DNA from 4 places in the Paenibacillus sp. LC231 genome. Region 3 is predicted to be linked to each of the others. Evidence: riboswitches for the same ligand, from Rfam matches in the RefSeq annotation. Region 3 holds a riboswitch; each other region holds the start of a gene.

Region 1 (7,960 bases), on a different contig from region 3:
TCCGACGAATGCGATGGGTCCAGCAGCGGCAACGGAACCTCCAGCCAGCAATATAACGGCCGCTGCCGCTAACAGCTTAATGAGGGCTGTTTTTTGCCCAAGGCTCTGGGCGATGTCGTCACCCATGGAGAGGGCGTTCAGATGACGGCCCAGCAGGAGTGCAGCCAGCATGCCAACGGTCATGTACGGCCACACGGCTGCGAGTTGGTTCAAATCGCGTCCGGCTACCGAACCGACCAGCCATACCAGCACCTGGTCGAACATTTTGCCGTCGGAGAGCATCAATCCCTGCGTTAGGGAATGGAAGAAAGCAGCTATGGAGGCACCCGCGAGGGTGATTTTTACCGGCGTCATGCCGTCCCTGCCGATGCTGCCCAGGAAAAACACAATACCGCCGCTTACCGCGGCTCCGATCAGCGCGACCCAGGTAAGGGATTGGAGTCCGCTGATGCCCAGCCAACCCGCCGACATTATAATGAAAAAGGCGGCACCGGAGTTCACGCCCAGCGTGCTGGGCGATGCAATCGGATTGCGCGTGATGACTTGCATGAGCGCACCCGCAACAGCCAGGGATGCTCCTACGGCAAGCGCAATGAGCGCCCGGGGCAGTCTTGCTGTGAGAATGATCAGATGCTCGTTGCTCCCGTTGAAGTGAGTGAACGAATCCCATACCTGATGAAGAGGTATGTTCGTTACTCCAAATGCGATGCTGCCCATGACGGCAGCAGCCAGCGCCAACAGCGATATGAATAGTCCGAATACGCGCATATATACTCACTTTCTTAAGTCCATGAATAATTAAGTTCATATGAATTTTAGGTGAAGGGACCCCATCTGTCAATGAGCTTGATAATCATTCTCATAAATATCTTGATATTTTTCATGAAACCCTTTATAGTTTTGAATCAGTGATTGATAATGATTTTCAAGTAGAGGGATATGACATAAGGGGGATTTAGATAGGAATGGGAAAAAAAGTGGCACATAAACCAACGAGAGGCCTCAAGTTTAGTTTGCTGGCTCTCATCATGATCGTGATTCTTGCCGGGTGCGGAGCAAGCCCAGCAAAAGAAAATGCAAACAACGCGGGCAGCGACACAACGAAAACCGCAGAGGGCAACAGCGGCGCTGCAGCCGGCGGCGAATCGTATGAAGTTACGCATGCCATGGGGACGGAGACGATCAAAGGAACGCCTCAAAAGGTGGTCGTCCTTACGAACGAAGGAACCGAGGCGCTTCTCGCATTGGGCGTGAAGCCTGTAGGTGCCGTTAGATCCTGGACAGGGGACCCTTGGTATCCGCATATTAAAGACCAGATGGAAGGCGTTACCGTTGTCGGGGAAGAGAGCCAGCCGAACATCGAGCTGATCGCCGGCCTGCAGCCGGACCTGATTATCGGCAACAAGATGCGTCAGGAGAAAGTATACGAGCAATTGAAGGCGATCGCGCCGACTGTTTTTGCTGAGGATCTGCGCGGCGAGTGGCAGAACAATTTTGAGCTGTATGCCAAAGCGCTGAACAAGGTATCCGAAGGCGAAGAGCTATTGGCTGCATACGACAAGCGGATTCAGGATTTCAAAGAGAAGGCCGGAAGCAAGCTGGACGAGACCGTCTCCGTGGTCCGTTTCATGGCTGGCAAGACACGTGTATACCACACCAATACGTTCTCGGGCGTTATTTTCGATAAAATCGGCATCGCTCGCAACGACATGACCAAGAACGCCAAGGACGATTTCGTTGACGAGATCACGAAGGAGCGTTTACCTGAGGTGGAAGCCGACAGACTGTTCTACTTCACTTATGAAACCGGGGATGGCGGAGCCAACCAAACCGAGCAGGAATGGATCAACGATCCGCTGTGGAAAAACCTGAACGTCGTTAAGAACGGTCAAACCCACAAAGTGGACGATGCCATCTGGAATACAGCAGGCGGCATCCTGGCAGCGAATCTGATGATTGACCAGCTTCAGGAGTTTTACGGCATTCAGTAATGAATGAAGACGAATGCAGCAGGCTAGTATTGTCGTATAGCGGATGATGCTAGGAAAAGCATAAAGGAGGCATTCCAAAAGATTTTAGATCTTGAGGGATGCCTCCTTTTTTTGCATCGCAGCGTGGATAGTATCGCAGCGTCGGCAGCAACGCAGCGTCGCTAGCGACGCGCGTAGGTAGTATCGCGTGTAGGCAGTACCACTACGTCGGCAATCATAGCATAGCCAACATCGTCGCATCGCAGCGTGGTCAGCATCGCGCGTAGGCAGTATCGCGTGTAGGCAGTAGCACCACGTCGGCAATCGGCAGTAGCACCAAAGCACCAAGCCCAACAGTAGCACCAAGCCCAGTAGTAGCAAGTAGCACCAATTCCAGCAGTTGCACTAAGACCAGTTAGTCGCACCAAGATCAGTAGTCTCACCAAGATCAGTAGTAGCATCAATCCAACAGTTAGTAACAAGGCTCTCTGTTAACGGACACCAGTTCCCTTATTTGCCTGATTGGCCTCCAATTCTTAAAACTAACGGACATAGGATCCCTTATTACCGCAAAAAGGTGCCTATTTGCCATCATATTCTAGAAATAACGTATCTGGTGTCCGTTAGCTCTCGAAAATTACGCCTTTTTAGCTAAATAACGTATCCTCAGTCCGCTTGCCTTGAGCAAGTCGCACCAAGCCCAGCAGTAGCTCCAATACAGCAGTAGCAACAATACCAGCAATACCAGGAGTAGCTCCAATAATAGCAGGTAGCACCAAGATCAGCAGTAGCACTAAGACCAGCAGAAGCCTAGAAGTAGCCTCAATACCTTTTAGCACCAAGGCCACCTGTTAACGGACACCAGTTCCCTTATTTGCCTGATTCGCCTCCAATTCCTAAATCTAACGGACACAGGATCCCTTATTAGCGCAAAAAGGTGCCTATTTGCCATCATATTCTATGAATAACGTATCTGTTGTCCGCTTTCACTCGAAAATAACACCCATTTGGCTAAATAACGTATCCTCAGTCCGATTGCCGTCGAGCAGTAGCATCAATCACTGCTGTAGTACCAATACCAGCAGTAGCCCAAGATCAGCAGTAACACCAATCCCAGCAGTAGTACCAAGATCAGTAGTAGCACCAATACAAATAGTAGCCTCAACACCTGTAGTTAGCACCAAGGCCACCTGTTAACGGACACCAGTTCCTTTATTTTCCTAATTTGGTCCAAATTCTTAAATCTAGCGGACACAGGATCTCTTATTACCTCAATAAGGTGCCTATTTGCCATCATATTCTATGAATAACGTATCTGTTGTCCGCTTTCACTCGAAAATAACACCCATTTGGCTAAATAACGTATCCTAAGTCCGTTTGCCTCGAGCAAGTCGCACTAAGACTAGTAGCCGCATCAAGATCAGTAATAGCACCAAGCCCAGCAGTAGCATCAAGTCCAGCAGTAACACCAAGTCCAGTAGTAACACCAAGTCCAGCAGTAACACCAATCCCAGTAGTAACACCAAGTCCAGCAGTAGCACCAAGCCCAGCAGTGCCTCAATCCCAGCAGTTAGCACCAAGGCCACCTGTTAACGGACACCAGTTCCTTTATTTGCCTGATTCGGTCCCAATTCTTACAACTAACGGACACAGGATCTCTTATTACCTCAATAAGGTGCCTATTTGCCATCATATTCTATGAATAGCGTATCTGGTGTCCGCTAGCACTCGAAAATAACACCCATTTGGCTAAATAACGGATCCTAAGTCCGTTTGCCTCGAGCAAGTCGCATTAAGACTAGTAGCCGCATCAAGATCAGTAATAGCACCAAGCCCAGCAGTCGCACCAAGCCCAGCAGTAGCCTCAATCCCAGCAGTAGCAACAAGACAGCAGTCGCACCAAGCCCAGCAGTAGCCTCAATCCCAGCAGTAGCACCAATCCCAGCAGTAGCACCAATCCCAGCAGTAGCACCAATCCCAGCAGTAGCACCAATCCCAGCAGTAGCACCCAGCCCAGCAGTAGCACCCAGCCCAGCAGTAGCACCAATCCCAGCAGTAGCCTCAGCTACATACTCTGTGTTCCCTCGGTTTCTACCTCTAAACCATAGCTACTCTGAGTTACCCGGTCCCTACATCGATCATAATCGACAGCCATCCAAGCATACCCCTGGGACACCGAATCCACCCATGCTCTGCCTGAAATAACGCTTTTGCTTCAATTCACCTTGTTACGAAATCTTCACCACGATTTCCGCTCCAGCCACATAGGTCATTGCCTTCATGTATTCCGGGTCTTGGGCGCGTCGTTCCATCTCCTCGGGCGTCAGGTCCTCCATTCGCGTCTGAATCCACCATAAGTTGCCGAACGGGTCCCGTACCCGTCCCACCCGGTCGCCGAAGAACAAACTCGTTGGTTCCGTCACCGAGACGGCTCCTGCGGCGAGCGCTTGCTGGTAAGCAGCATCGCAATCCTCAACATATAAGCGGAGGTACGCCGGGCTATCCGGCCATTCCGGCTTCGCGTCAAACATCATCACGACGGAATCTCCGATTCGCACCTCGGCATGGCCGATGACACTATCGCCAACATAGACGCGGGCTAACTCTTCGGCTTGAAAAGCCTGCTCCAGGAATTCAATCAGCGCTGCGGAGTTTCTTGAGATAATCCATGGTGTCACGGAGGTGTAGCCCTCCGGAATGGGTTTAACCGCTTTTGATGGGTTCGTCATAAATAAGCTCGCTCCTTTAAACTTCATTTTTTTGAATAACGTTTATGTACTCATTATGTAGGGGAATACATGACAACCCAGCGTCAGTGTTTCTGAAACAAGTGTCGGGTAGCCGGCGTTTTTTATTCGCGAAAGACCTCTGCCACCGTACAACATCATGATCCACCGATCACGGAAGATTTCGCACATGGGGTTCTGTCCGCGAACCGTTAACGTTTGACAGCATCTACAAACCTATGTACAGTATTAGACAAAAGAATAGGAAGTCCACTAGGGGAGCCGTTAGCGGCTGAGACAAGAGCGTATCTTGGACCCTTTGAACCTGATCTAGTTCGTACTAGCGTAGGAAAGTGGAGCCTTCGTATATAAGGTCTTGGTGCGTTTTTGGCGCACTCGGGCTTGTTGACGAAGCCGCTCCAGTTTTCGGGGCGGCTTTTTAGCGTTGCCTGGAAAGTCGTGTCTTATGGACTTCCTGCTCTTCAATATGTTGGAGGTGGGGACAAAAATGAGTTTTACGCAAGAGCTCCGTCAGCAGGCGGGAGGCATTTTTCAAGCAATCTTCGATCATCCCTTTGTGAGAGGCATTGCCGAAGGTAAATTATCGCGGGAACAGCTGATTCACTATGTGAAGCAGGATTTTGAGTATTTGAACGCCTACATGCGAATTTACGGCATCGCCATATCCAAATCGACCAGCCGCGAAGAGATCGCAACCTTTAACGAACAAATCTCATTCATTCTGCATAGCGAGGTGCATCCGCATCAGAATTTTTGCGCAGCCGCCGGGGTGACCTACGAAGAGCTTCAAGGCTATCCGCTGGCTCCGTCCGCGCATCACTATATCCGTCATATGCTGACGGTGGCGCATGAGGGCAGTCTGGGCGAGATTATGGCCGTACTGCTGCCTTGCCCGTGGACCTACCTGGAGATTGGCCGCAAGCTGCTGGATGAAGTGAAGCCGGATGAATCCCATCCGTTCTACGATTGGATTTATTTCTACGGCAACCGGGGGGAAGACGTGACAGCCAAGTTCTGCAGCCGTGTCGATGAATGGGCGGAGCGTGCGACGGCAGCCGAGCGAGAACGGATGAAGGAGCATTTTATGCTGAGCTGCCAGCTGGAGTATATGTTTTGGGATATGGCTTATAAGCAGGAGGAATGGCCGGTGCCGCTGCAGGCTGCGGTGCTGTAAGGAGACCTAACTAGCTCATAAATTCCAATATAGCGAAGAGAGGCTGATTCATATGCATACATGGGAAAAAGAGGTTTCGGCGCTTTTAACAAAAGTGCGGCAGACGAGCCCCCTCGTTCACAACATGACGAACGTGGTGGTTACGAATTTTACGGCTAACGGCTTGTACGCGCTGGGCGCGTCGCCGGTCATGGCTTACGCGCCGGAGGAAGTGGCGGATATGGCCGCCATCGCGGGCGCGCTCGTATTGAACATCGGCACGCTGAACCGCGAGCTTGTAGATGCGATGATCATAGCCGGACAATCGGCGAACGCACACGGCGTACCGGTCCTGCTGGACCCGGTCGGTGCGGGAGCGACCCGTTTTCGAACGGAGTCGGCGCTGCGGATCCTAAGCGAAGTGAAGGTATCGCTCGTGCGCGGGAATGCGGCTGAAGTCGCTCACCTTGCCGGAGAGGCCCGCGAGATCAAAGGCGTAGACGCTGGCAACAGCACCGGCAGTGATCATGCCGAACTGGCTGTGCGGGCTGCGCGCGAAGTAGGCACGATCGTGGCCATTACCGGTGAAGAGGACGTGATTACCGATGGAAACGAGGTACGTATCATTACCGGCGGGGATGTTCTGCTCACGAAGGTGACCGGGGCAGGGTGCCTGCTGACCTCGGTGCTGGGTGCCTTTGCCGCAGTAGAAGCAAACCTGCTGCTTGCCGGTACGGCGGGGCCGGCCCTCTCCGGGGCCGCGGCGGCGGAGCTGCAGAGCGAACCGCGGCCCCGGGACCGGGAAGCTTCCCGATTGCTTTCCTGGATGAGCTGGCAAAGCTTCATCCAGGCTCGCTGGAGGGCTATGCCGCTGTCCGGGAAGCGGAAGCGTCCGCTGCAGGTGGCGCACGATGAGCAAGTCTCACGTTCCTCGGGCACTGACGATTGCGGGGTCTGACAGCGGCGGCGGTGCCGGCATTCAAGCCGATCTGAAAACCTTCCAGGAGCTTGGCGTATACGGCATGTCAGCGATTACGGCGATCACGGTGCAGAATACATTGGGGGTTCAAGGCGTTTATCCGCTGCCTCCCGAAGCAGCTGCTGAGCAGATTGAAGCGGTTGGCTCGGACCTCGGAGTCGATGCATTGAAGACAGGCATGCTGTTCAATGCCGAGATCATTCGCCTGGCTGCTGACCGGATCCGGGCATTCGGCTGGGAGAAGGTCGTTGTGGATCCCGTGATGATCGCCAAGGGCGGAGCAGAGCTGCTGCAAAGCGAAGCGGTGCAGGCTTTAAGAGAGGATTTGCTGCCGCTGGCGTTAATTGTCACCCCCAATATACCGGAGGCCGAAGTATTGGCGGGGATGCGTATCCGCACGAAAGAAGATCGGAAGGAAGCGGCGAGGCGCATCCGGGATCTGGGGCCCAGGATCGTTGTGATCAAAGGCGGTCATGACGAGGGAATGCCCGGCAGCGGTGAAGTTGCGGATCACGAAAGAGACAGGGGATCAGCTAAGGCGGCGGGTACGCAGCAGGAAGAGTTGTCTCAGTCCGAAAGTACGTATCGCCAAACAAGAACCGCCAGCGATAACGGGGAGTTTAATGAGGGACGCTCCCCCATGATCAAGAATGATGACAGATTCGGTAATCCCGACAGTCCTCCGGTCATGGACCTCGTATACGATGGTATCGCCTTTACAGAATTATATGGACAAAGAATTCGTACCGTTCATACGCACGGTACCGGCTGCACTTTCTCTGCCGCGATTACCGCAGGCCTGGCCCAAGGCTTAAGCGCATTCGATGCCATTCAGAACGGGCGCACATTCATCCAGGCGGCCATTGAGGACGGCTTAAACCTGGGACAGGGACACGGCCCAACAAATCATTGGGCATATCGTCGCCGCCATCAGGAGGTGCTGCGATGACGGGCAGAGTGACACCCGAGATGATGAGGCAGTATCTACGGATGTACCTCGTACTTGGGAGCGTGAATTGCATCGTCGAGCCAAGCCGGGTCGTGCAGGATGCATTGGCCGGCGGCACGACCATGGTCCAGTTCCGCGAGAAGGGACAGGGCGCACTTGTTG
Region 2 (7,960 bases), on a different contig from region 3:
AACCGGACGATATCCTTTTTCTGAATCAATTCCAGAAATAGCTCCGGATGAATATAGATCATCACATAATCGATGCCCGTTCGTTCCTGCGACCAGCCATCATGATTCTGCTCGGGATGGAACAGCATAACCCCGCTTTGGTAAGAAGCCTGCTGACTGCCGTCCAGCGAGTACTTCTGAATGCCGCGCAGCGTGACGCCGAGGGCGTACTCCTCGTGATAATGCTTTTTATATTTGAAATCCGTCAGGCTCGCGGACAGCGCCGTAATGCCCAACGCTTTTTTATAGATAAACTGCTCCATCTTCCATCACCCCTTTATGAGCTCCGGTATGCCGGATACGACGATTGCCGAGTACAGCAGAAACAAAGCCAGGATCGTGTTGGTCGTTCTCCGATATTTTTGCATAATTCCTTGAAAAAGGCTACCGCACACGGCCCAGGTCATATACGCGGACAGCCCGATTAACGATACCGCGACAACAAACGCCGAGATGACAGGACCTGCCGTATAATACGGCATGACGTAGCTTGGAATGACCGTCAGCGTAAACAATACCACCTTCGGATTGAGAAACTGCATCAGAAAGCCGGACGTGAAGGACGCCGTTTGATTCGTGCCGGACTTGGATACGTCCATGGTATACACCTGATACGTGAGATACAGCATGAACAAGCAGCCTACGATCCGCAAGATTGGCAGTACGATTGGCATGCCTGTTGACAGAAGCTGGCCCAATACCACGGAAGCAGCGATTAATAAGAAAAAAGCGATGGAGGCTCCGGCAATGTAGCGCAAGGTCTTCTTCATGCCGGAATTCTGAACCGAAGACAAAATGACGATGTTGGATGGCCCCGGCGAGAAAGCCACGATAAAACAGTAAATAAAAAAAGAAGACAGGTTCATGATGATAGCTCCTAACAAAGGAATTTCCTTTGTCATTATAGAGCTGGAGGCGAAGCAGGGCATAGTACATTATTGCAGCAGAACTAGAGCCGCACAAATACGGCTCTTCACCGCAGATTTCGGTTTCTTCTATCGCCCTTAGTGACCGGACTGGTGCGTCTTCGGTTGTTCCTGCGCATGCGCGCTGCCGGATAGATTCAGCAGAACGACCCCTGCGATGATCAGCAGGATCGAGAATATTTTCAGACCGTTAATCTGCTCCGCAAAGAACATATAACCGATGACGGTAATGATCATGATGCCAAGTCCCGACCAGATCGCGTAAGCCACGGATATTTCAATCTGCTTCAAGCTCAGCGTCAGGAAGCTCAAGCTGCAAATATAGAATACCACCAGCAGCACGCTGGGCAGCGGTTTGCTGAACCCCTCCGACAGCTTCATGTTCAGCGTCCCCGCCACTTCAAACAGAATCGCCAAACTTAAATAGAACCAATGCATAATCTCAAGACTCCTCCCGTTTCTCTGCGGCAATCCCGAACAGCAAGATGTCCATAACGGACTGCAGCAGCTCCCCTAGCGGCAATTGATGCTTCACCGTCGCCCTCGAATCGTAAATCTGATGGAGCGATCCGAGATACAGATCGATGAACAGTGGCATATGAATTCGTTTGATGCTTCCCTCGGCCATGCCTCGCTCCATAAGCTCGGTGACAATGCCCCATTCCTCTCGGAAAAAGGTGTCCAGCTTCTCCCATTGCGCATAATGCGTGCGCTTCAGATCCGGCAGCATCCCCAAATCCATCTGCTCCATCTCCTGGGGCAGACAGATTAGAATCTGGTGTATCTTCTCCAGAACGGTAAGCCCCTCATCCTCCGCAATTTCACGTTCGCGCTGCTGGATGTGCCGGATCATCCCGTCAATGATATGTTCGACAATCTCTTCCTTGGATGAGAAGTGCTCATAGATCGTCCGTTTACTAATGGCAAGGACGCGGGCCAGATCACTGACCGTAAACGTAAATCCTTGCCGCTGAATTAAGCGGATCGTTTCATTCAATATTCGCTCGCGCAACTGACTAACTCCCCTTCTGGTACCATAAATACTGTATCGGTACCACTAGTATTATAACTCCTTGATCAGCATGAAATCCAGACATGATTTTTTAAATATAGCGGGGCAGAAGATAGCTAAACGTACTAGGAACGCCGGATACATATGATAAAAAACGTTCATAGACCGTACTTTCTCAGAAGGCAGACTGCTCATAACAGATGTTTTTCTTGCGATAGAAGGATGGTTAGCATTTGAAGTTTGAATCTCATAACAAAAAGAGCCCGCTTACGTATCGTAAGCAGACTCTTTTCGATTTCACCAATCCTTTAATCAAACCGCACGTCGCCAATGCCGAACCATGGAAAATATCCGGCTGCGGCATAAGCGAAAGCGGCCGCAACTGCAAGTAATCCTATAACCAGAAGATCATAGCGTGAATAACGCGACGGGTAATAATACGTTCGGGACTTCGCCTGATCGCCATCGAATTGCTTGGCCTCCATCGCGGCGGCCACCCGATGGGCCCGGCGGATGCTCTGTGCCAGCAGCGGCACCACATACAGTCCTGCGCGGTTCACCATGCCGCGAATTCCGCGGATCGGGCGGACTCCTCGTACCTTCAAGGCTTGGCGGCGGATCACATATTCCTCCCACACCATGGGCAGCAGCCGGATCGAAGCCATGAAGCTGTAAGCATACTTGGGTGCAAGCCTCAACTTCTGCATCAGGCTGTAGAATAAATCCACCGAGGACGTTGTCGTCACGAGCAGCAGCCCCTCCGAGGCAAAGGCAATTCCCTTAAAGCCCAAATGCAGCCCTCGGTAGAAGCTTTCTTCCGATACCCGGAACAACCCCCACTCCCACCAGATCGTTTCTCCCTTACCGAACAGCATCATGGAAGAGGCGGACGATATGAAGGCAAGCAGAAACGGAATGAAGAACAACAGCATTTTCCACGGCTTCACCCCGCTGAGCACCACGAGACAGACCATAAAGATCAACGCCTGGTACAAAACAAAATCAAGATCATGGGTTAACACCGTCATGAAAAACAGCGCACAGATCAGACCCAGCTTCACCACCGGATTCGCCCGGTGCAGCCAAGTGATCCGTACGGGGTTCCATATGTTCATGCATTCACCCCCGTGAGGCGATGATCGGCCGTGGTTAGATTTTCGCGAGTCTCATCAGTGCCATTCACTCCGCCCGCCTCCCGTCCGGATTCCGTCCCGGTACACCAGCGCGGGGAAGGCATGCTCGAGGTCAGTTGTCCCTCGCGGATTTCCCATATATGCGTGGCGACCCGCTGGGCGACCTCCATTTCATGCGTCACCATGAGAATGGCGGTTCCCGCACGGCGCAGCTTCTCGCACATCTCCAGAATCGCGAATGTATTCCGCGCATCCTGTCCGAAGGTCGGCTCATCCAGAAGCAGGACGAACGGCTGTCTTGCCATGGCCGTAGCCACGCTCAAGCGGCGCTTTTGGCCTGTCGACAGCTGGTACGGATGCCTGGCCTCCAAGCCATTCAATCCGAAACGTTCAAGACAGCGCTCGGCCTGCGCCTTCGCTTCCTCCGGCGGCACATGATCCACCAGCAGCGAGTAAACCACCTCATCGCCGATGCGCTCCGTCAGGAATTGAAGCTCCGGATTCTGAAACACGAATCCGATTTGGCGCAGCTGCTGCTCTCTCTTCTTCCGCACCTTCCTGCGCTTGCCCTGAATGACCTCTTCCCGGCAGAGCATGTAGGTCCCTTCGGCGCGAAGCAGCCCCATCAAACTGAGCAGCAGCGAGCTTTTGCCTGCTCCGTTCGGACCTACCACCGCAATGAATTGTCCCGGAAACACCTCGGCCGAAGGGAGGCTAATGACCGGTTTATCCCATCTCATTCCCCTGAAATTCGCCAGGTGAATGACAGGCTCCCCACGTTGAGCATACGGCGGAGCAGCCTCATGCAGGAGATTACGATTACCCTGCTCATCGCCAAGCGCATCGACCGGAGCAAACAGCTCTCTGCCCGCCCGGGTCTGCGCATAATCTTCCCATACGCCGGGATACCAGATTCCATAAGCTTGGAGTTCCCGCTCGTATTCTGCGAATATCGCTGCTGGAGGACCTTCGCCCAGAATCACGCCATCCGGGCTGAACAGCACGACACGATCCACGTATCTGGCCATTTCTTCGATCCGGTGCTCCACGATGATCAGTGTCCGCCCATCCGATACGGCCTTCACCGCGGACCAGATTTGCTCCCTTCCTTCCGGGTCGAGCAAGGCAGATGGCTCGTCTAGGAACAGCACCTCCGGCTCCAGCAGCAGAGCCGAAGCCAGCGCTAACCTTTGCTTCATGCCTTGGGACAGATGCCCGATCGGCATATGAAGCTCCTCAAGATCAAGCCCCACCTCGCGGAGCGCCGCTTGCATCCTCTCCTTCATCTCATCGCGCGGAACACTTAGATTTTCCAGTACGAAAGCCAGCTCTTCATCCACGTACGGCATGCAGAACTGGGTATCCGGATCTTGAAATACATACCCCCAAGAGCGCGGAACCAGCTGCGACTCGCATTTCATCGGCACCTCCGTTGCGCGGGGAATCATCCCGCTAAGCACCTGCAGCAGCGTGGATTTGCCGCAGCCGCTCGGACCGAGCAGCAGCACCTTCTCCCCGCGGACAGCCGAGAAGGAGAGGTCTTTGAACATCAGTCGTTCCTCGCCCGGATACTTCAGACGCAATCCCTCCACATACACGGCCGGTTCCGGAACCATCTCAGCGGACTGAGCCGGAACCAGGCTAACCGTGGCATTAGACATGGCGCGGATCATCCAGTGCTTCGTAATCCTTCTTCGACGCAGGACGCAGCAGGGATGTGACGCCCGTGCGGTCCAAGGCTTTGGCCAGCAAGAGCATGAGCAGGCCTGCAATGACGGCACCGCTGAGTACCCGCATACCGTATTTGGCCAGGAACATCCACGTCTGCAGGTCATCGGTATAGCTGTAATAGAAGTCCATGATCATCGATCCGATGGCTGCGCCTGCTCCGGCAATCGCCAGCGTCCACGCCGAGGTGCTCCGATAACGGAACGCCGCGAATACCAGTTCTGCCCCAAGTCCTTGAATGAGCCCATACAGCAGCAGAGTCAATCCCCAGCCGCTGCCAAACAGCACTTCCACGTGGGCAGCCGCCACTTCCGCAATGATGGCCACTCCCGGCTTACGGATTAGCAAGTAAGCAAGCGTGGCTGCAGCGAACCACATTCCGTATAACAACTCATCCGCTTCAAAGAACAGCGGTTTTAACAGATTGTAAACCGAACCCCAGAAGTGATAAATGACGCCAAGCACCAGCGATACCAGCACCGTCACCAAAATATCGCTTAACCGCAGCCCTTTTCGGGGCTGAACCCCCAACTTCTCTTGCATAGATGTTCCCATAACCACACATTCCCCTCTCCACCTCTATTTTTGTGTAAAAACAACAAAAAACCGTCTGGAAAAACGCGCAGACGGAAAAATAGGCCCTATGTAGGCAGGGTCGGATATTCTCTACGCTGGCATTACCCAGTTCAGATTAACGGTCAACAGCGGATAACAGCTGCAATCTCAGCCTGATTCACTCAAGCCCCCGTATTCCCTATTCGGTTTCATGTTAATCTTAAAATACACATTCGTTCTCCAATTAGCAAGAACCTTTTTTCAAAAATGGCTATTTATTGATTTCCAGCTCATTCTATGTCAATATCAGAGTGATTGGCTTTTCCACCAACGTTTATTGCTGACACCTATGCACAAAGGAGAATGACATGGCTAAACAATTGCTGCGTCTGATGACTGAGCTGTCCTCCCGCAAGTGGCTGTCCCGAATCATGGGGCATTGTTCCCACAGCCGGCTGAGCCGTCATCTAATACCTGCATTCATACGAATTTATCAAATTCCGGCCCATGAAGCGGAGAAAGAAATCCACGAATACCGCTCACTGAACGAATTCTTTTCCCGCCGGTTAAAAATAGGCCTGCGCGCCATAGATGACACCGCCGATGCCATGGTAAGCCCCGTCGATGCCACGATATCGGCGATGTGCGCCGTCAACGCCGGCACCATTCTGAGCGTCAAGGGACAGGATTATACCCTGAGCGAGCTGCTCGCCAAATCACCGAGAATGGAAAACTACATCAACGGTTATGCATTTGTATTGTATTTAAGCCCAACCGACTATCATCGCATTCATTCCCCTGTAACCGGTGTTCAGGCGGAAAGCGAGCATTTAAAGGGACGCGTTTACCCCGTGAACGATTTTGCGATGACCCATATCCGGCATGTGCTCAGCCGTAATGAGCGCCTCATTACCTATATTGCGCATGAGTTCGGCGAAGTTGCCGTCGTGAAGGTCGGAGCCATGAACGTAAGCAGCATCCGTTATGCCGACGAGAACGTGAAGAAATACGAGATCGGCGATGAACTCGCGTACTTTGAATTCGGCTCTACCGTCGTGCTTCTGACAGAGAACGGCACGTTTACTCCGCGCGGTGACCTGGAACCCGGCTCCAAGGTGAAGATGGGAGAGCTGCTTGGTTTGCTTCACCCGTCCCCGACCAGAAAAGGGTAACTCCATTCACCTTACCAAGCTTCACCAAGCATCGCATGACAAGTTAAGGCCATGAATCATTCGCTGCATGAATGATTAACGCCGGTCCAGCATCCGATAAACGATCCGCTGAAACAGCCGATCCGGCAGTACGCCCTTGATCCATGCGGTCAGCCGCGTACCTCTGGGCAGCGTATAGCGGAACCTCGGTTTGGACATGGACGCAATGTTTGCCACAAGCCTGGCTACCTCCTGCGGATCTCCGCTTCCCCTGGCTGTCCGCTCGGAATAGTCCAGCACGCCCTTCAGCAGACCGCTGTAGGGTGATCCTTCCTTTACCGTAAGCTCCCCAAAACTTTTATTCCAGATCGGCGTGCCATAGGCACCGGGCTGAATCAGTACGACATCGATGCCAAAGGGCATCAACTCCATGGACAGGCTCTCGCCGAACCCCTCCAGCGCAAATTTGGATGCCGCATAGGGACCATAACCCGGAAAGCCGACCACGCCGCTAATGCTGCTCATGAGAATGATTTTGGATCGTCCGGTCTTGCGCAGCAGCGGGAGCATATGCTGCGTTACCGATACGGTCCCGAAAAAATTCGTCTCCAACTGCTTGCGCCAGCCGCTGAGCGGTACTTCCTCCACCATGCCGCCTACCGCTTCGCCGGCGTTGTTCACCAGCACGTCCAAGCGGCCGAACTTCTGCTCTAACTCCCAAGCAGCAGCCTTGACATGTTCCTCTGAGCATATATCCAGCTGGAATACGTGAATGCGTTCGACAACATCTGCTTTTTCGGCTCGGGTCAACAGCTCTGCAGCCGCCTCCGGCCTGCGCAGACCCGCTGCCACGTCATAGCCCGCTTTTGCCAGCTCCAAGCTGATGAGCAGTCCGAACCCGCTCGACGCGCCCGTGATCAGCGCAACCATTCCTGCTCCCGCCGTTACCACCGAAACACCGCTTGGTCCGCCATTGCCACTTTACCCTTCACACCCTTCACCCTTCCGTTATCCGAACTGCCTGTCCGGTCCATTACAACCCTACGATTCGCGCTTTATACATATCCCTAATATAACAAATTTCCGTAATGCCAACAGAGTCCCTATCCGTATATGCATCCTTTTACAACGTAATCAGACATACTCCCTATTCCCATGTGCATCCATTAAATAGAACCACAAAGTGGAGCCTATGCTTCGATGCTTATTCCAAATACTTTGCGGGGACCCCAATACAAAATGCCCCACAAAGTGGAGCCTATGCTTCGATGCTTATTCCAAATACTTTGCGGGGACCCCAATACATATCAAAAAAGGGAGCCATTTAGCTCCCTTCGTTCATCCAGAAAAAAGCGTATATGATAACGGGATTCCACGTCCCCGTATGTAGGCCTAAGTCTCGTTAAAACCACACAT
Region 3 (7,960 bases):
CTATTTTGTGAGACATGCGGAATCGCCATATCTCGAGGGGAAGGAAAGGTCGCGGGGATTATCCGCCGAGGGTTCCCTCGCTGCGGTTCGAGTCAAGGACATGCTCCTGGGAGAAGGGATTGACGCGATCATATCAAGCCCTTACAAGCGAGCCAAGGATACGGTCCAACCATTGGCAGACGCTTTGGGATTGCCGATTACGGAGTATGAGGACTTAAGGGAACGGAAGGTCGGGGATTTTCAGGGGCATTCCTTCCTCGATGCCAAGAAGATCCTTTTTCAGGATCCAACTACCTCCTTCCCTGGAGGGGAATCCAGCCAAAGCGCGCAAAGCCGAGCAGTCCAGGTGCTAAAGGAAATCCTGAATAAACATATTGGAAAGTCTGTCGTGATTGGCACCCACGGCGACATTATGACACTCATGCTGCAGCATTATGATCAACGATTCGATTATCATTTCTGGTTAGGTACAACGCTGCCGGATATTTACCGAGCCGAGTTTGAGGAAGGGCGGGTCGTGAATATCGCGCGGTTATGGAACGAGCTATAGGGCTGGAGTACTTTGCATGATATAAAAGGGGGCTGCCCTGTACGAAGGTGTGCTCAATTGACGGACGGTTCGTCATACTCGAAAATATGTCTAATGAAGAATGGCTGTGCTCAGGATGTTATCCTAGCACAGCCATTTCTTGCATTTCGGCTCGTTGCCGTTTCAAAAGCGCGTATACATTATGTAGACTGAACCTTACTTAAAATTTGAAAATGTTGATCGTTTTTTGCAGCCGGAAAACGGCATTATTCATTGCTTCCGCTTCCTCGGCCATCTTCTGGATCGATGAGATGCCTTCATTCATGGAGGCCGACACCTGCTCCGTTCCAGCGGCGGATTGCTGCGTGATCGCCGATATATTCTGAATCGCGGAAGAAATGCTCTTCGCACTTTCAAGCATGGATTCGCTCTCCTTGGAGAAAGCGGCGATCTGTTCCGAAATATACTGAACACTGTTTACAATCTCCATGAACACCAGCTCAGCCTCACGGATCATTTCGGTTTGCTGCCTGACGACCTCTTCATTAATTTTAATGTTCTGGGTGGCATGTTTCACGTCCGATTCGATGCTCCGTACGAGATTGAATACTTCCCGTGTTGATGACGTGGATTCTTCAGCCAATTTACGTACCTCTTGGGCGACAATCGCAAAGCCGGCGCCGTGCTCGCCTGCTCTTGCCGCTTCAATAGATGCGTTCAAGGATAACAAATTGGTCTGATCGGCAAGTTCCGAGATCGTCTCCGTGATCTGCGTAATTCCTCTGGCACTCCGGGCCAGTGCATCAATGGACTCCGCGACTTTGGCCGTTGCGTCAATATTACGCTGCATTCCTGCAGACTGCTTGGCGACGGAGTCCCTTCCTTGCTCAACCAGTCCCAGCGTTTCGATCGAACGGGTATTCATTTCCTGGGTTGAATGCGTATAGTTGCTGACCTTCTCCTCGATCTCGCCAATGGAATGTGTCATTTCGGCTACGTCTTCCGAAATTTCGTTAGCCCCGACGGCCAGCTCATTGGAAGATAAGGAGACTTGATTCATCACTTGAATGAGCTCCTGGTTTTTAATCGAGATATTGGAGCTTGAGGTCATGACCTGACGCGTAATATCCGAGGTTTCCTGCAATATTTTACGAAGCTTGTCCACCATGCTGTTGAATGTTCTGCTGAGATCGTTCATGCCCCCAACCTCTTCTACCTGGAAGGTGAAGTCGCCTTTCGCGATTTTGGCAGAAACGCTGGAGATTTCCGCGAAGGAGTTGGTAAGCGTTTTCTCAATAAGACGAGAAAGAGGAAAAGTAAGACCGGTTAGTACCACCACGATGACCACGCCAATGATTGCTTTACCCATTAGAATAAATGCAAGCAGCATTGGAACCGCAAACAAAGCGGCAATGAGAAAACAGGCTGCAGTAATTTTTCGTGAGATAGGGAGTCTGTTGAACCATGCCATAAGAATGAGTCCTCCTCAACAACATAGGATATATTTACCATGATTATAGCATCGACGGGCAAAACTAGATAGAACGAATTGACAAAAAGTGTTGGATTAGGTCGAAAGAACTGAAAATGAGGAGGGAAGAGGGGATACGTAGCAAATATACGAATCCCCACTTGATGCACAGATATGAAAAGGTTTTATTTTACTGCCCGGAATAAGGCGGAAGCGAGATAGTCGGTATTATCCAGAATCATGCGGTCATGCTTGAACAGCGTTTCCCAGAGCGCAACATCGAACAGGAGTCCTTTATCGCGCTGTTCAAATGTATCCAGATGACGTGTCTGCTCTTCCTTTAACTGCTCATTGAAGTGGTTGTACTCCAGAATTTCTTCCTGTTTAAACCCGCAAGCCAAGAGGGAGTCCGCCCATTCTTCTCTCATCATCAGATTAGGTATTCCGAAGAATTCGAGCAGTTCCTGAAGCTTTGCTTCCGGCATGGGTTTATCTAGCAGTAATTCTCTGTCCAGCAGGACGCCTCCGCGATCCAGAACGCGGTAATATTCGGGCAGCGATTTCGAAGTATTCGTAAATACGGTAACAGACTCGGCCATGATCAGATCAAATTGGTTGTCCTCGAAAGGCAATGCGCATACATCCGCTTGATGGAACTGCACGTCGATTTCCATCGCTTCGGCTCGTGCTCGTGCTTTTTTGATCATATTTTCGTTCAGATCAATAGCGGTCACTTGATACCCCATCTCCGAAAGATGGCATGCGGTTCTGCCAGTTCCGCACCCCACCTCCAGAATGCGGCTGCCCGGTTGAATGGGATAATTCTTCAGCATTCTGAGGGTTGCCTCGAATCCTCCCGGGTGGGCACTGCCCATGCCTAATTTGGAGAGCATATGAATGTAGTTCATCTCATCTATCCCTTCTTCCTTGTCATCAACATGAGGGTAATCGTTTATTTACCATATGATTCAGGTACGTTTAGGGTTTTAGCTGAATTAGATATTTTGAGCCCTTTTTTCGGGAGGATCAGAGTCATAATGGAGGAAACGTCATGAGGATGGAACCGGTAGAGGCAGCGGAACGCGTCATTCAACACGATTATCCCGACTGTTTGCTAGCCGTGCTTGGCGGCAGCGCGAGCAGAGGCGAATATAATGAACAATCCGATTTGGACATTATGGTCCTTGAACGAGGGGGTTATGATTTCTGCAGGAGGACGATAGAGGCGCATGGGTGGATCGCGGAAATCTTTATATTGTCTTTATCCTCCTATCGCGAATATTTTGACGAGGGAGTGATCGCGGCGAATCCGTCATTTCAGCGGATGATCGCAGAAGGGACGGTGCTGCGCCTGCTGCCCGAGGGGGAAGAGGTGCGGGCGGAAGCCCAAAGCGATTTGGATTACGGACCTCTGCCCCTGTCGATAACCGATATTAACGATTACCGTTATGTGCTAACCGAGTACATGCTGGACTTGAAGAGTCCCCGAAGCGATGGCGAAAAATGGTTTACGGTGCACAAAATAGCTGCGATTCTCTGTGATTTTGTACTTAGGGTGAACCGGGAGTGGACGGGTGAAGGGAAAACGCTGTTCCGCCTGTTTAACCGCTTTGACACAATCTTAGGAGAGCGATTGGAAGCAGCGCTCGCGGCGATGTATCGCCAAGATGATCCTTCTGTTCTAATGGCATTTACCGAGGAAATGCTCCGTCCGTACGGAGGGAAACTTCTCATCGGTTATGAGGAATAAAATATCGTTGCCAATAGATAAAGAGAGGTACATTAGCCGTGACGCTAGCAAGGCGCGGGAAATACTATAATAGTGTGATTACATCACGTCATACTTTAAATCCAGGAGGGGATCTTCATGAGCGGAGTATATGGCGGCGGTGAATGGGGCAATTCAGTAGGAATTATTTTGGTTCTCTTTATCCTGCTCGTAATCATCTTGAGTGCTTGGGTTTAAACCGTCAAGATTCTTGGCAGTAGTGACAGAAAAGCCCGGCGCTTGCCGGGCTTTTGTCTGCCTCAATGGTACTCAATTCGATGCAGCTTTAACCGTGGGGCTGTGAGCGGACACCACGGCAGTCATGACCAGATGGCTGCTGTCGGATTGGATCGCATGCAAAAACGCCTCTTCAAGAGACTCGAACACCCGGGATAAGGACCCGTCCAACCGGCTGGCGTAATGAACGCTTCCGGCGAACGTACCGGCTGCCTTCGCACGATTTACTTCACCGTAGATGACCTCCATGTAGTTATCCGTACCCATGGGGTAAAGAGCGAATTGGCAGGCAGTCTCCATATCGGCATGTTCTCCGATGTCGTTGTTTAAGCGGGTCGAATCCTCCGTCATATATACATCGGCGTCCGTATCCCCGGGGCAGCCGATGGAATAAGTGCCATTAAAAACAGTGTGCACGCCACTCGCCGCAGCATGGGCGAATATCGCCCTTGTAACATCAAAGACATGCTCTGCACGTCCACGAATACAGGTACTCACATCGTCTGTCTGAATCCACACCTTCCCCGTATCCACAGATTGCAGCGCGCCCAGGATGACCTCTACAAACCGGTCTGTCATAGGAAATACCGAGAACCGGCATCCGACGATCCGGCTGGTTCCGCAAACAAGCTCATTCATTGTCATTTCCTCCCCATTATATAAGTCCACGTAAAAAAACCGCACCCCGTGAAGAAGGTGCAGTTATGCCTACGAAAAGAAATAAACATAAATGCTACACTTCCCCACGCTAGTATGACCTAGATCGGGTGATAAGGGTTAACGGCAGCCCGCCGTCTCTCAGCACATGGCACCCCTAGTACAGCCAACATCTTATGTAGTTGGTTAACCGCAAGATTTGCCCCGGAACTTCATGTTATCGTAGAAGTTCGAGGGTTCTTACCTGTGTAATTGTATCGTTTTTCCATCGGTTTTTCAATCTTTGCCCATTATAAAAACCGCCTGTCCCAGTTGCAGGAACTTAGGGAGGCGGCTTTTTTCATCTGTTTGATTAGTTATATACTTTCACGCGATCTTCAAGCGGTGCAAATTCTTTTTCGCCTGGTTCAGCAACCGGCTTACCGAAAGGCATTTGAGCAATCAGCTTCCAGCTTTCCGGGATGTTCCATTCGGCTTTTACTTTTTCGTCGATCAGCGGGTTGTAGTGCTGCAGGGATGCGCCCAGACCTTCTGCCTCAAGGGATGTCCATACTACAAATTGCAGCATGCCGTTGGATTGGTTGGACCATACCGGGAAGTTGTCGGCATAAGCGGCAAAGTTTTGTTGCAGCCCGGCAATGACGTTGTTGTCCTCGAAGAACAGTACCGTACCGTAACCAGCGCGGAATGAAGCCATTTTGTCGGCAGTGGATTTGAATGCTTCTTCATCGCCAACAACTTCCTTCAGGATGCCTTCCGTCATGTTCCACAGTTTATCATGCTGTTCGCCAAGCAATACAACGACGCGTGCACTTTGGGAGTTGAAAGAAGACGGAGTATACTTAACCGCTTCGTTTACGATTTCTTGAATACGCTCGTCCGAGATAACGGATTCTTTGCTAATCCCGTAATAAGAACGGCGATTTTTGAGTGCAGCTGAAAAATCTTTAGACATTGAAAAAAAACCTCCTGGTGTAATCGAATTTGCATACGCCTGATTAGAAGATGTCCCTTACTACAAGCAAATATGCATTTTACGTTATTAGCCATAAATTCAATTATTATTCTACATTAACTTACGTTTAGTTAGAAATAATAATTCTGTTAGGATATTAATATAACTTAGAGGAATTGTCAACGACTTTTAATATCTAATATAATTTTTCTTATCCATTTAATAGGGATTGAATGTCTCCACCTAACTTCATATTATGAACAATTCATGAACAAAATATACTTGTATGAACAATTTAATTGATTTTGATTCTCAATTATACTTGTCGAGCCAGAATGAGGATGATATAATGCATATCAGAACGCAATTGATAATCAATCTCAATGAGAATGATGACGAAAATTGCACGATCCCAGGTATTTAGAGACATACGCATAGAAGGAAGAGCCATGAAGATTAGATACTTATTTGCAGCCGTTGTGGTACTCTCGATAATCTCATTATTTATTGGAGTTAAAGATATCTCGCCACTGCAATTGTTCTCGATGACGGAACAACAACAGCATATTATGCTTGTCAGCCGGATTCCTAGGCTTGTCAGTCTCATATTGGCGGGTGTCAGCATGAGCATCTGCGGATTGATCATGCAGCAGCTCAGCCGCAACAAGTTCGTATCGCCCACCACGGCAGGTACGATGGACTCTGCCAGACTGGGGATATTGGTCGCCATGCTCGTCTTCACGACCAGCGGACCGCTTATCAAAATGCTTGTGGCATTTGTATTCGCTCTGGCAGGAACCTTTATCTTCATGAAGATACTGGATCGGATTAAGTTCAAGGATGCGATCTTCATCCCGCTCGTAGGGCTGATGTTCGGTAATATCGTCAGTTCGATCGCCACCTTCTTTGCATACAAATATGATCTTATTCAGAATATGTCCGCATGGCTCCAAGGTGATTTTTCCATGATCATGAAGGGCCAGTATGAAATGCTCTATCTTAGTATCCCGCTTGTGATTCTGGCGTATCTGTTCGCCAACAAGTTTACGGTGGCCGGAATGGGAGAGGAGTTTGCTACCAACCTGGGCCTTCACTACCGGAGAGTTGTGAATCTGGGACTGGTCATCGTGGCGCTGGTTACGGCTTCCGTCGTGCTGACGGTCGGCGTGATTCCGTTTCTTGGTCTGATCATACCTAATATTGTTAGTTTGTACTTAGGAGACCATTTGAAAAAAAGCCTTTCGCATACCGCGCTGCTGGGGGCCGGGTTCGTACTGTTCTGTGACATCCTGGGCCGGATCATTATTTATCCCTATGAAATTCCGATTAGTCTAACCGTGGGCGTACTCGGAAGCGGTATATTCATTTTCTTACTGATGAGGAGAAAGGCTTATGACTTATAAAGCCAAACTCGGCCTGTTGGCCGCAGCGGCAATCATCCTGGTGGCAGTCTTTCTGTTCATTGATCTTGGCGGCAATTGGGATTACGCGCTTCCGAGGAGAATCAAGAAGGTGCTTGCCATTATTCTGACCGGCGGGGCGATTGCTCTGTCTACCACGGTGTTTCAAACGGTCACGAATAACCGGATACTGACGCCTAGCGTTATGGGATTAGATTCCTTATATATACTGATCCAGACCACCGTCATCTTTGTTTTTGGATCCTTCACGCTGTACAAACTGGGCAGCAACGTTAACTTTCTGATCAACGTGGGCGCGATGATCCTATTTGCCGGAGTCTTATATAAGATTCTGTTTAAAAGGGAAGGGAATAACATTTACTTCCTGCTGCTGATCGGCATGATCTTCGGAACCCTGTTCTCCAGCATGTCTTCCTTTATGGAAGTGCTGATTGACCCGAACGAGTTCCAGTTTGTAGCCGACAAAATGTTTGCCAGCTTTAACAATGTGAAGACCGAGCTCCTGGTCCTTTCCGTCATTGTCGTAGCGCTGACCTTGCTGTACTTTGCCCGATTTGCCAAGTACCTGAACGTGCTGGCACTAGGTCGTGAGCAGGCGATCAACCTCGGCGTGAATTATGATTATGTTGTGAAGCGTCTTCTGATTGTGGTTGCCGTTCTGATCTCGGTGGCTACCGCTTTGGTAGGTCCGATTACATTCCTCGGGCTCCTGGTGGTCAACGTTGCGTACGAAGTGATGAAGACATACAGGCATTCATATTTAATAGCAGCATCCATACTGATTAGCATTATTGCACTGGTCGGCGGTCAATTGGTTGTAGAGCGGGTGTTCACGTTCTCTACAACGCTCAGCGTCATTATCAACTTCATCGGCGGTGTCTACTTCATATACCTGCTACTAAAGGAGAGTAAAGCATGATCC
Region 4 (7,960 bases), on a different contig from region 3:
ACAATAAATACTACCCCGAGCTTTCCAAGAAAGTGGATGATATGCGGGTCATGGTCATCACGGGCAAAGAACCGGTTGAATCGTACGATAAACTGATCGAAACAATCAAGAGTGATCCGAAGATGAAGGAAATTACAGACGAGATGTCAAAGGCATATCAGGAGAAGTATGTTAAATAAGTACGTTAATTAAGTACGTTAAATAATGGAACCAAAGAACCACAATGCTGCGGTTGGCATTGTGGTTTTTTGGCGTGAATAACAGAAATAAGCCCCTCCATGTCATATTTCTGATGTCTAATATTGAACATCCTATAATTTTACATTAAAGCATAAAATATTACATGAGGGGAGGATATAAAGTCATGGAAACGAAGGAAGGCATAAAGTTTAGTATCGAGCAAGAACGGCATAAGCTTCATAAGATGAAGCAGCGGTATCGTGATTTTAATCATCCTAAAGTCCTCAGACAATCGATCGTGCTTGATGAGTTGATTAATCAATATAACCGATTTCTTCTTAAAGAGAACAAGCCGATTGCCTAAGCAACCGACTTGAACTGCATGAAGATTCTTTTTTATAGACGGTAAAGTCTCGCGGCGTTCTCATATAAAATCCTGCGGGCTTCAAGTATGGACAGCCCCTTAAGCTCAGCCCATGCCGAAGCCACAGAAGCCGTCAACCGAGGATGGGTCATCTGTCCGGTGAATGGACCTTCGAACGGCCAAGGTCCATCGGTTTCGGTCATGACGAGATGATCCGGATACCTACTTGCCATAGCACGAATTTCTTCCTCATAGAGGATGTCGGGTGTAAAGGAAATATAGTATCCGTTATTTGCCATCCGCTGCAAGGTGTCACGGGAGCGCTTAAACCAATGAAAATGGGCACGAGTGACGCCGTATTTTTCGAGCAAATCACATGCGATATCCGCATCTTCATATACAGCGTGCAGAATCACCGGTTTATGATGCTTCTTAGCAAAAGCTATAAATTGCTCCAACAGATAGGCGTAAGGGCGGTTATCCCAGGGTCGGCCTTCCGATTCAGCCTCCAGCCTGGCGTAATAGGGGAGACCCACCTCTCCTACGGCAACCATCTCATCGGCATGCTCTGCCATCCAATCCAGCAGCTCTTCGGTTTCGTCAGAGGAAGGGAGGGGCTGCTCCGGATGATAACCGAAAGCCGGCCGCACCATCGGTCCGTACTGCCGGGCCAGCTCCAGGTTTCGCTTGCAGGAAGCCAGATGCATGGAGACAGAGATGACGGATTGAACCTCATGATGGCGGATATCCGCGAGAATCGCTTGTTGATCGGATAACGCATAACTGTCCAGATGAATATGAGTGTCGATCAGGGGGGAATTCGCTTCACTCTGCATGAATGATTTCATCGTTACATCACCTCGCTTGTAAGCTTCCACGAACATCATGGATGTATGTATTGCGCTGGCCTTCATCGGTCAGCGCTTGTGCTGTTCTTCCCGCATGATGGCGGAAATTTCGGTTTTTAATGCGATGAAGGACGGATCCATCAGGATGTTTTCCCGGCGCGGTCGAGAGAAAGGGACTTTTACCCGTTTCAAGATGGTTCCGGGCCGTGCTGACAGGATATAGATGCTGTCCGAGAGGAGCAGCGCCTCCTCGATATGGTGGGTAATCATCAGCACCGAACGGCGCGTATCCTCCCAGATATCGAGCAGCCAGCGCTGCATATCACTGCGCGTTAACGCATCCAATGCACTGAACGGTTCGTCCAGGCACATAACTTCCTGCGGACTCATCAGTGCGCGCAGAAAAGCTGCCCGCTGCTGCATTCCTCCAGAGAGGGTGTGCGGATATGCCTTTTCGAAGCCGCTGAGTCCGGCACGTTCCATCCAGCTGCGGGCATGTTCCCTGGCAGTGGCTTTCGAGGTGCCTCGCAGCTCTTCGGGAAGGAGCACATTGTCCTCCACCGTACGCCAAGGGAACAGGGCCGGCTGTTGAGGCATATAGGCGATGCGGCCTTTTTCCCCGGTCACGTCCTGACCATCCATGAGGACAGAGCCCGCATCCGGAGCTGTTAACCCCCCAATGATATGGAAGAGGGTGCTCTTTCCGCTGCCTGAAGGACCGATCAAGGAGACGAATTCCCCGGGCTGTACTTGAAGCGAAAGGCCATCCAGCACATGCACTTCGCTGCGCCGGTCGCGGAAGGTTTTTCGAAGGCTGCGAACCTCGAGGGCAGGTGCGGTTGAGACCGACGTAGCCGACGGGTCAGCCCCGTCCTGGACCGTCAGGGGTACTTGATGTGTCATATCGACAAATGGCCTCCTATCATATAAGATTCGAAACGTCTATTCACTGGGACTCAACCTTTTCGATTCCAGCGGATGAGCCGCTTCTCCAGCAGAGTGATCAGCAGCACCATCAGCAGGCTGAGCAGGACGATGACCAGGATGGCAACAAACACCCGATCCGTGCGATAGCCGGATTTTTGCAGCATCATGTAGTAGCCGATTCCCCGGTCCGAGCCGATCCATTCCCCGATAACCGCACCCATGACCGAATAGGTAGCCGCAATTCGAATCCCGGAGAAGATGGAGGGAAGGGCATGTGGCAGCTCCAGCTTGCTGAAAATTTGCCATGAGGTAGCCCCCGCCATCTGCATGTAATTCATCATGGTTCGGTCAGTACGGGCCAGTCCGTCCAGGGCCGCAACAGCGACGGGGAAGAAGCAGACCAGCGTAATCACGATAACCTTGGGCAGCATGCCGAAGCCGAACCAAATCATGAGAAGCGGGGCTAGGGCGATTGTCGGCACATTCTGGCTAAGAATAAGAAGCGGATAAAGAGCGGTTTTGAGAAAAGGCACCATGTGCAGTGCCAGCGAGATGACTAGACCGATCGCCGTACCGATCATAAATCCGACCAGGGTTAATTGCAGGGTAGCCGCTGTATGCTGGAAGAGACCGGAAGCTCCGGTAACGGCCTCATGCCCGATGGCCGTCGGCGCAGGCAGAATAAAAGGTTCAATGTCGAATATGGATACTGCGGCCTGCCATGCCACCAAAAAGAAGAGGACCGCCACCACGGGCGGCCAAACCGAACTCCACCAGCTTCTCATGGACGGTATTTCTCAGTCAGCTTATCCATGCTGATGCCGCTGGGGTGATGGGCGATTTTGACTTGGGATATGATGCTGGGACTTCCCGCATTCACCAGCGCTTCATGCATGCGCTCAACGATCTTGAGCAGCTCGGCGAGCTCACCTTCCATGGTCGTTTCGAGTGCATGAACCTCGTATTTCACGCCTGATTCCTGAATGACCTTAATCGCTTCATCTACATAAGGGATGCTGTCGGCCCCGTTTGGCGTTCTCGGTATCACTTGAATGCTCAAAAGTGTATTCGCCATGTAAACTCATCCTTTCGTGCAAGCTATAATGTAATGGAAGAGAGGCAGCCTGCTGCAAGGCCGACTCTCTTCTTTTTAAATAGAAATAACCTTATGACTGCTCCGGTAAAAAATCATTGGTGAATGCGCGGTCCGCATCAAGTTCCTTCTCCAGCAGCTTACGCTCAAACATCCAGTCTGCATATCCCGACCATACTTCGGCTTTCTGTTCGCCCCAGCGGGATGCATCATCCTGATAACGGGGGCTCAGCCATTTCTGGCTGGCGAGAACCAGTTCGGCATCCAAGTCAGGAACCGCCTTCGTAAGCAGAGCTGCCGCATCTTCAGGATGTTGAATCGCATAGTCGTATCCTTTTGAAGTCGCCCGCATGAACGCTTTGATAAGCTCAGGGTCCTCCTGGATCAGCTTCTCGTTCGTCACGATTACCGGTGTGTAATAATCAAGCTGCTCGGAGTAGTCCTTCACATAAATCATGTCAAGCGGTTCATTGCGAAGCTCGGCTTCAATCCCCGTCCAAGCATAGAAGATCCAGGCAAAATCAATGTCGCGTTTGACGGCCGTAAAATAATCGGCATCGCCCATATTGACCATATTCACCTTGCTGACATCGGCGCCATCGATCTCCATGATGGATTTCATGACGGCTTCCTCCACAGGTGAGCCCCAGCCGCCATAGGATTTTCCTTCAAAATCGCCTGCCTTCACGATGCCTTTGTCCTTGGGGGCGGCAAAGCCGGACGTATTATGCTGAATGATCGCTGCAATGGAAACGAGCGGCAATCCTTGGGTTCTGGCCAGCGTTACGCCTTCCTGATAACTGATGCCAAAAGGCACTTTTCCGGATGCGACCAGCGTATCCGTACCGCCTGCTCCCGGCTGGACGATCTGGACATTAAGCCCTTCTTCCTCATAATACCCAAGCTCCTTCGCTGCATACAGGCCGGTGTGATTCGTATTGGCGGACCAATCGAGCATCAGCTGCACGTCACGGAGTTTCCCGGAAGTCTGACTGCCTTCGCCTTCGGCACCTGTCTTCTTGTTCTGTTCGCTTGTACCGCATCCGGACGCGACCATAAGCAGGACGCAAGCGAGAAGCAGCGGAATCCATCTTCCCTTCTTCATCGTTTCTTCTCTCCTTTAAGTTCTCTTTCTATTACCTCGCAACTCCACAAAAAAAACGCCCTGATGATATCAGGACGCATGACGGCGTAAGTGTATACCACGGCAAATAAACAGCTGCCGCAAACATGGGCTTCCTACGCTGGCATTACCCAGATCAGGTGTAAGGGTCAGTATCATATCGGATACACTCTCAGCCGGCCATATCCCAGCTCCCCCGGTATTTATGAAGTTTCGATCATTACATCCGCTATTATAGTCCTAACACACCGGACCTGTCTAGTTCGAAGAGGTACGAACGGGGCAGGTCTTTGCTTAGAACACTTATGCAATGGGAAACATTAATTGATCCTATGAACCTTTCACGAGATAAAGTATTTGAATAAGGCTTCTACGTAGAGGTTAGCGCTGGAAGAACTCAATCCATTCCCCTTCGGGACCATGTACGAAGAAATAACGGAAACCATTCGGGAGCGTCACGATTTCCTCGTCCAAGTGAGGAACGTCAAGTCCTTGAACCCGGGCATATTCCTCTTCAATGTTGTCCGTGCTGACTGCAAAATGATGAACGGTGCCCTCCGCTGGCAGCGTGTCGCTGTATCCCTGAATAAGCTCGACTTCCGTCTCGTTGCTGCCGTTAAACCCGAGGAACGCCAGCTGGATGACGCCATTCGTATGGGTCAGACGATTCTTTAGTTCTAGTCCGACTACGGATGTATAGAAGGCGATTGTAGCTTCAAGGTCCCGGACAACAATACCGACATGATCTAAGCGTTTCTGTGACATGGTTCAACACCCTTTCCGATCTATATGAGATATGACTGAAATGTTATCACATAATCCCTATACGTCAAGTGGGAGTTGTGTTCATGCAGGGGCTGATAAAGATGATTTTTCTTTCATTTCCTCATCTTTACTTTTGAGTGGGTAAAAAGTATCATGAGAAATAGAAAGATTAATTCAAAAGACCTAACATATGAAAGTGATCCAGCTTACCTTTTGGCCGAGGAGGAATGCTTATGAGTCCAACTCCAGCAGATCATCTGTGGATTCGACTCGACATGATATATGCATTCATTCAGATCATGATTGCTCTGTGGATGCCTGAGGCTTTATCGCTTCAGCGTGTTCTAGTCATTATTCCTCCTGCAGCCGCCTCCGTTTATTTAATGCGGATTAGTCGGCGTTATGAGGTTCATCTTCGCAGATTTTGGCTTATTGTGAGTCTCGGATTAATGGGGGATGCAGCGGCACGAATCATTCACGCTTGTTATGTTTGGTTTGGAAAAGAGAGCGCTTTCTCTCCGATCCTAGCCCACTTATTCTGGGGACTTGAACTCATTTTGTTCGCAAGTTCTCTCATTTATTTATTCCGGCATGTTCAAGGATCGTTTCGGGGACTCCGGTTTATGCTGGATATTGTGATTGTTGGCATAGCCGTCATGACAGTAGGGTGGGAATATTTCATCAAGCCTGAGCTTCAGGGGCTGGCCCATGAGGCAGTATGGGGAAACCTTTGGGTGGACATGCTGTATCCCCTGTGCGCAATAGTACTTATTTTTTTACGCTGGTGTTGTATTTTAATACCGGACTGTTAGGGAAAAGGGCGGCCATTCTGTTATGTCTTGGCGGAAGCGCTTATATTGCCGGAGATGTCCTGTACATCTATCTCGTTGATCTGATGGGTATCGAGGTTCGTTCCTATCTGTATCCACTCTATACGATATCGGTATTAATCATTAGTTTCGCAGGTGGGCAGTCCGCTCCTAATTCCCGTAAACCATCCGTTGGCGAGCGGGAGCCGCGTTCAGTCGGAAGCCTGATCGTAAGGTACCTGCTTCCCTACAGCGTGCTTGGCGGGATGTTTGCCCTTATGGCGCAGTGGTTTGGAGGGTGGACTGGACTGTTTACCGGCCTATCCCTGTGCGTGATCCTGATTCTGTTCAGGCAGATTTTAATCCAGTTCGAGAACGATCGCTTGTTTGACCGACTGCATGAGAGTCTGATGCAGAGTGAAGCCCTGGCACATCGTGATGATCTGACGGGGCTGTATAATCGCCGTTATTTTAATGCAAGGCTGGCGAGCTCGCTGAAGGAGGCGGACCGCGCAGGTTCCCGTGTAGGCTTGCTGTATATGGATATGAATCGTTTCAAACGAGTCAATGACCGATACGGCCACCGTGCCGGCGATTTGTTGATACGAAAGGTTGCAGACCGGCTTCAATCCCTTGAGTCTAAGGGAGTTTTGGTTTCCCGTTTAGGAGGAGACGAATTCACCGTCATGATCCATCCGGCTGGTGAGGATCAGGAGCTGATCTGGATGGCGGAGGAGATCTGGACGATGCTTAGCGAGCCGTACGAATTGGAAGGGCATGAAGTCCGAACCACACCGAGTATCGGCATTGCGGTTTATCCGGATCATGCCAGAAATGATCAGGAGCTGATTGGCCGCGCCGATGCCGCGATGTATGCGGCGAAGGAACGGAACGCCCCTTGGCATTTTGATGTGGAGCGGACGATGCTGCTGCAGCTTTTGGATCAAAAGGTTGAGTAGATCAAGTATGACCATCGTATTGACAATACGTTGTTAAAAGCAATATAAGTCGATTTTTGTAGAATTTGGCGTAATCATTGTACGAATCTTGCGCATTTCTCTTAAAATAGGTCATAAATTCGATATAAAATCCATAAAATGCAAAGAAATCATATTCAAAATGCCGATAAGAAGCATAGTGAGAGCTAGCTTGCCAAGGAGGACGAACATGATTTGCGACAATTGCAGCACCTTTGAACCGATTGAGGACCAGGGGACCATTCATATGAAGCCTGCAAGTGGAGAGCTTATTCAGTTGCTGGCAGTGAACGGCTACGCGGTACAAGAGAACAATGAGGGTTGTGCTGTAAACTACAAGGTACGCGCGGACCTGATCTCCATGATGAAGTGTCTGCAGCCCCTTCCGCTGAAGATTCGTCAAGAGCTGTCCTTCTGTGTTACCGGCGGAGAAGCTCCGCAAATCCGGCATTCGTGGACCCCTATGCAGAAGTTCGAACTGCAGATGGAGCATTACGATATGGTAAGTATCATTTTACATAAGCAGTTTACGAGCTATATGCAGCCCATCGTGGATTCATCCGAGCAGATCGTTGCCTACGAATTTCTCCTTCGTCCGGTAGATGGGGGAGCCAGGTTCCAGCCGTATGAGCTGTTTGAGACAGCCCGTAAAACCGGATTGCATGCATTCCTGGACCGGGCGGCACGAACCAGTGCCATTGAGACTAGTGCCGAGTGGCTACCCATCGGCGTGAAGCGATTCGTGAACTTCCTGCCATCCTCCATATATGATGCGCAGATGTGTCTTAGCCACACCTTCCATACCATAGACAGGCTCCATCTGGATCCGAGGGATTTCGTATTTGAGGTTGTGGAAACCGAGAAGATTGATGAT

The links. Region 3 has a riboswitch for thiamine pyrophosphate ahead of AK95_RS10860 (YkoF family thiamine/hydroxymethylpyrimidine-binding protein). Riboswitches for the same ligand answer to the same signal wherever they lie in the genome.
Region 1: another riboswitch for thiamine pyrophosphate. It lies ahead of tenA (thiaminase II); the one in region 3 lies ahead of AK95_RS10860 (YkoF family thiamine/hydroxymethylpyrimidine-binding protein).
Region 2: another riboswitch for thiamine pyrophosphate. It lies ahead of AK95_RS24070 (ECF transporter S component); the one in region 3 lies ahead of AK95_RS10860 (YkoF family thiamine/hydroxymethylpyrimidine-binding protein).
Region 4: another riboswitch for thiamine pyrophosphate. It lies ahead of AK95_RS22755 (ABC transporter substrate-binding protein); the one in region 3 lies ahead of AK95_RS10860 (YkoF family thiamine/hydroxymethylpyrimidine-binding protein).

The regions. Positions count from the first base shown of each region.
Region 1 covers NZ_JFOM01000026.1:234,581-242,540, reverse strand. Annotated here, with positions in the region: gene AK95_RS18255 (FecCD family ABC transporter permease) at 1-768, opposite strand, end outside; gene AK95_RS18250 (ABC transporter substrate-binding protein) at 966-1,991, shown strand; gene AK95_RS18245 (hypothetical protein) at 2,618-2,809, opposite strand; gene AK95_RS18230 (VOC family protein) at 4,199-4,699, opposite strand; TPP riboswitch at 4,962-5,065, shown strand; gene tenA (thiaminase II) at 5,205-5,891, shown strand; partial or broken gene thiM (hydroxyethylthiazole kinase) at 5,944-6,785, shown strand; gene thiD (bifunctional hydroxymethylpyrimidine kinase/phosphomethylpyrimidine kinase) at 6,782-7,798, shown strand; gene thiE (thiamine phosphate synthase) at 7,795-7,960, shown strand, end outside.
Region 2 covers NZ_JFOM01000044.1:97,556-105,515, reverse strand. Annotated here, with positions in the region: gene AK95_RS24100 (AraC family transcriptional regulator) at 1-302, opposite strand, end outside; gene AK95_RS24095 (LysE family translocator) at 309-905, opposite strand; gene AK95_RS24090 (DMT family transporter) at 1,044-1,403, opposite strand; gene AK95_RS24085 (TetR/AcrR family transcriptional regulator) at 1,408-1,977, opposite strand; gene AK95_RS24080 (energy-coupling factor transporter transmembrane component T family protein) at 2,286-3,092, opposite strand; gene AK95_RS24075 (ABC transporter ATP-binding protein) at 3,089-4,771, opposite strand; gene AK95_RS24070 (ECF transporter S component) at 4,764-5,393, opposite strand; TPP riboswitch at 5,485-5,597, opposite strand; gene asd (archaetidylserine decarboxylase) at 5,762-6,565, shown strand; gene AK95_RS24060 (SDR family oxidoreductase) at 6,641-7,474, opposite strand.
Region 3 covers NZ_JFOM01000015.1:155,602-163,561, forward strand. Annotated here, with positions in the region: gene AK95_RS10840 (histidine phosphatase family protein) at 1-550, shown strand, start outside; gene AK95_RS10845 (methyl-accepting chemotaxis protein) at 750-2,000, opposite strand; gene AK95_RS10850 (class I SAM-dependent methyltransferase) at 2,186-2,908, opposite strand; gene AK95_RS10855 (nucleotidyltransferase domain-containing protein) at 3,052-3,750, shown strand; gene AK95_RS33415 (sporulation protein YjcZ) at 3,868-3,966, shown strand; gene AK95_RS10860 (YkoF family thiamine/hydroxymethylpyrimidine-binding protein) at 4,039-4,644, opposite strand; TPP riboswitch at 4,729-4,831, opposite strand; gene AK95_RS10865 (nitroreductase family protein) at 5,015-5,617, opposite strand; gene AK95_RS10870 (ABC transporter permease) at 6,067-7,020, shown strand; gene AK95_RS10875 (iron chelate uptake ABC transporter family permease subunit) at 7,010-7,957, shown strand; gene AK95_RS10880 (iron ABC transporter ATP-binding protein) at 7,954-7,960, shown strand, end outside.
Region 4 covers NZ_JFOM01000037.1:352,609-360,568, reverse strand. Annotated here, with positions in the region: gene AK95_RS22785 (extracellular solute-binding protein) at 1-179, shown strand, start outside; gene AK95_RS22780 (aspartyl-phosphate phosphatase Spo0E family protein) at 365-544, shown strand; gene AK95_RS22775 (TatD family hydrolase) at 577-1,392, opposite strand; gene AK95_RS22770 (ABC transporter ATP-binding protein) at 1,462-2,295, opposite strand; gene AK95_RS22765 (ABC transporter permease) at 2,349-3,104, opposite strand; gene AK95_RS22760 (MTH1187 family thiamine-binding protein) at 3,101-3,394, opposite strand; gene AK95_RS22755 (ABC transporter substrate-binding protein) at 3,486-4,517, opposite strand; TPP riboswitch at 4,632-4,743, opposite strand; gene AK95_RS22750 (VOC family protein) at 4,917-5,300, opposite strand; gene AK95_RS34965 (hypothetical protein) at 5,534-6,112, shown strand; gene AK95_RS22745 (GGDEF domain-containing protein) at 6,019-7,068, shown strand; gene AK95_RS22740 (EAL domain-containing protein) at 7,277-7,960, shown strand, end outside.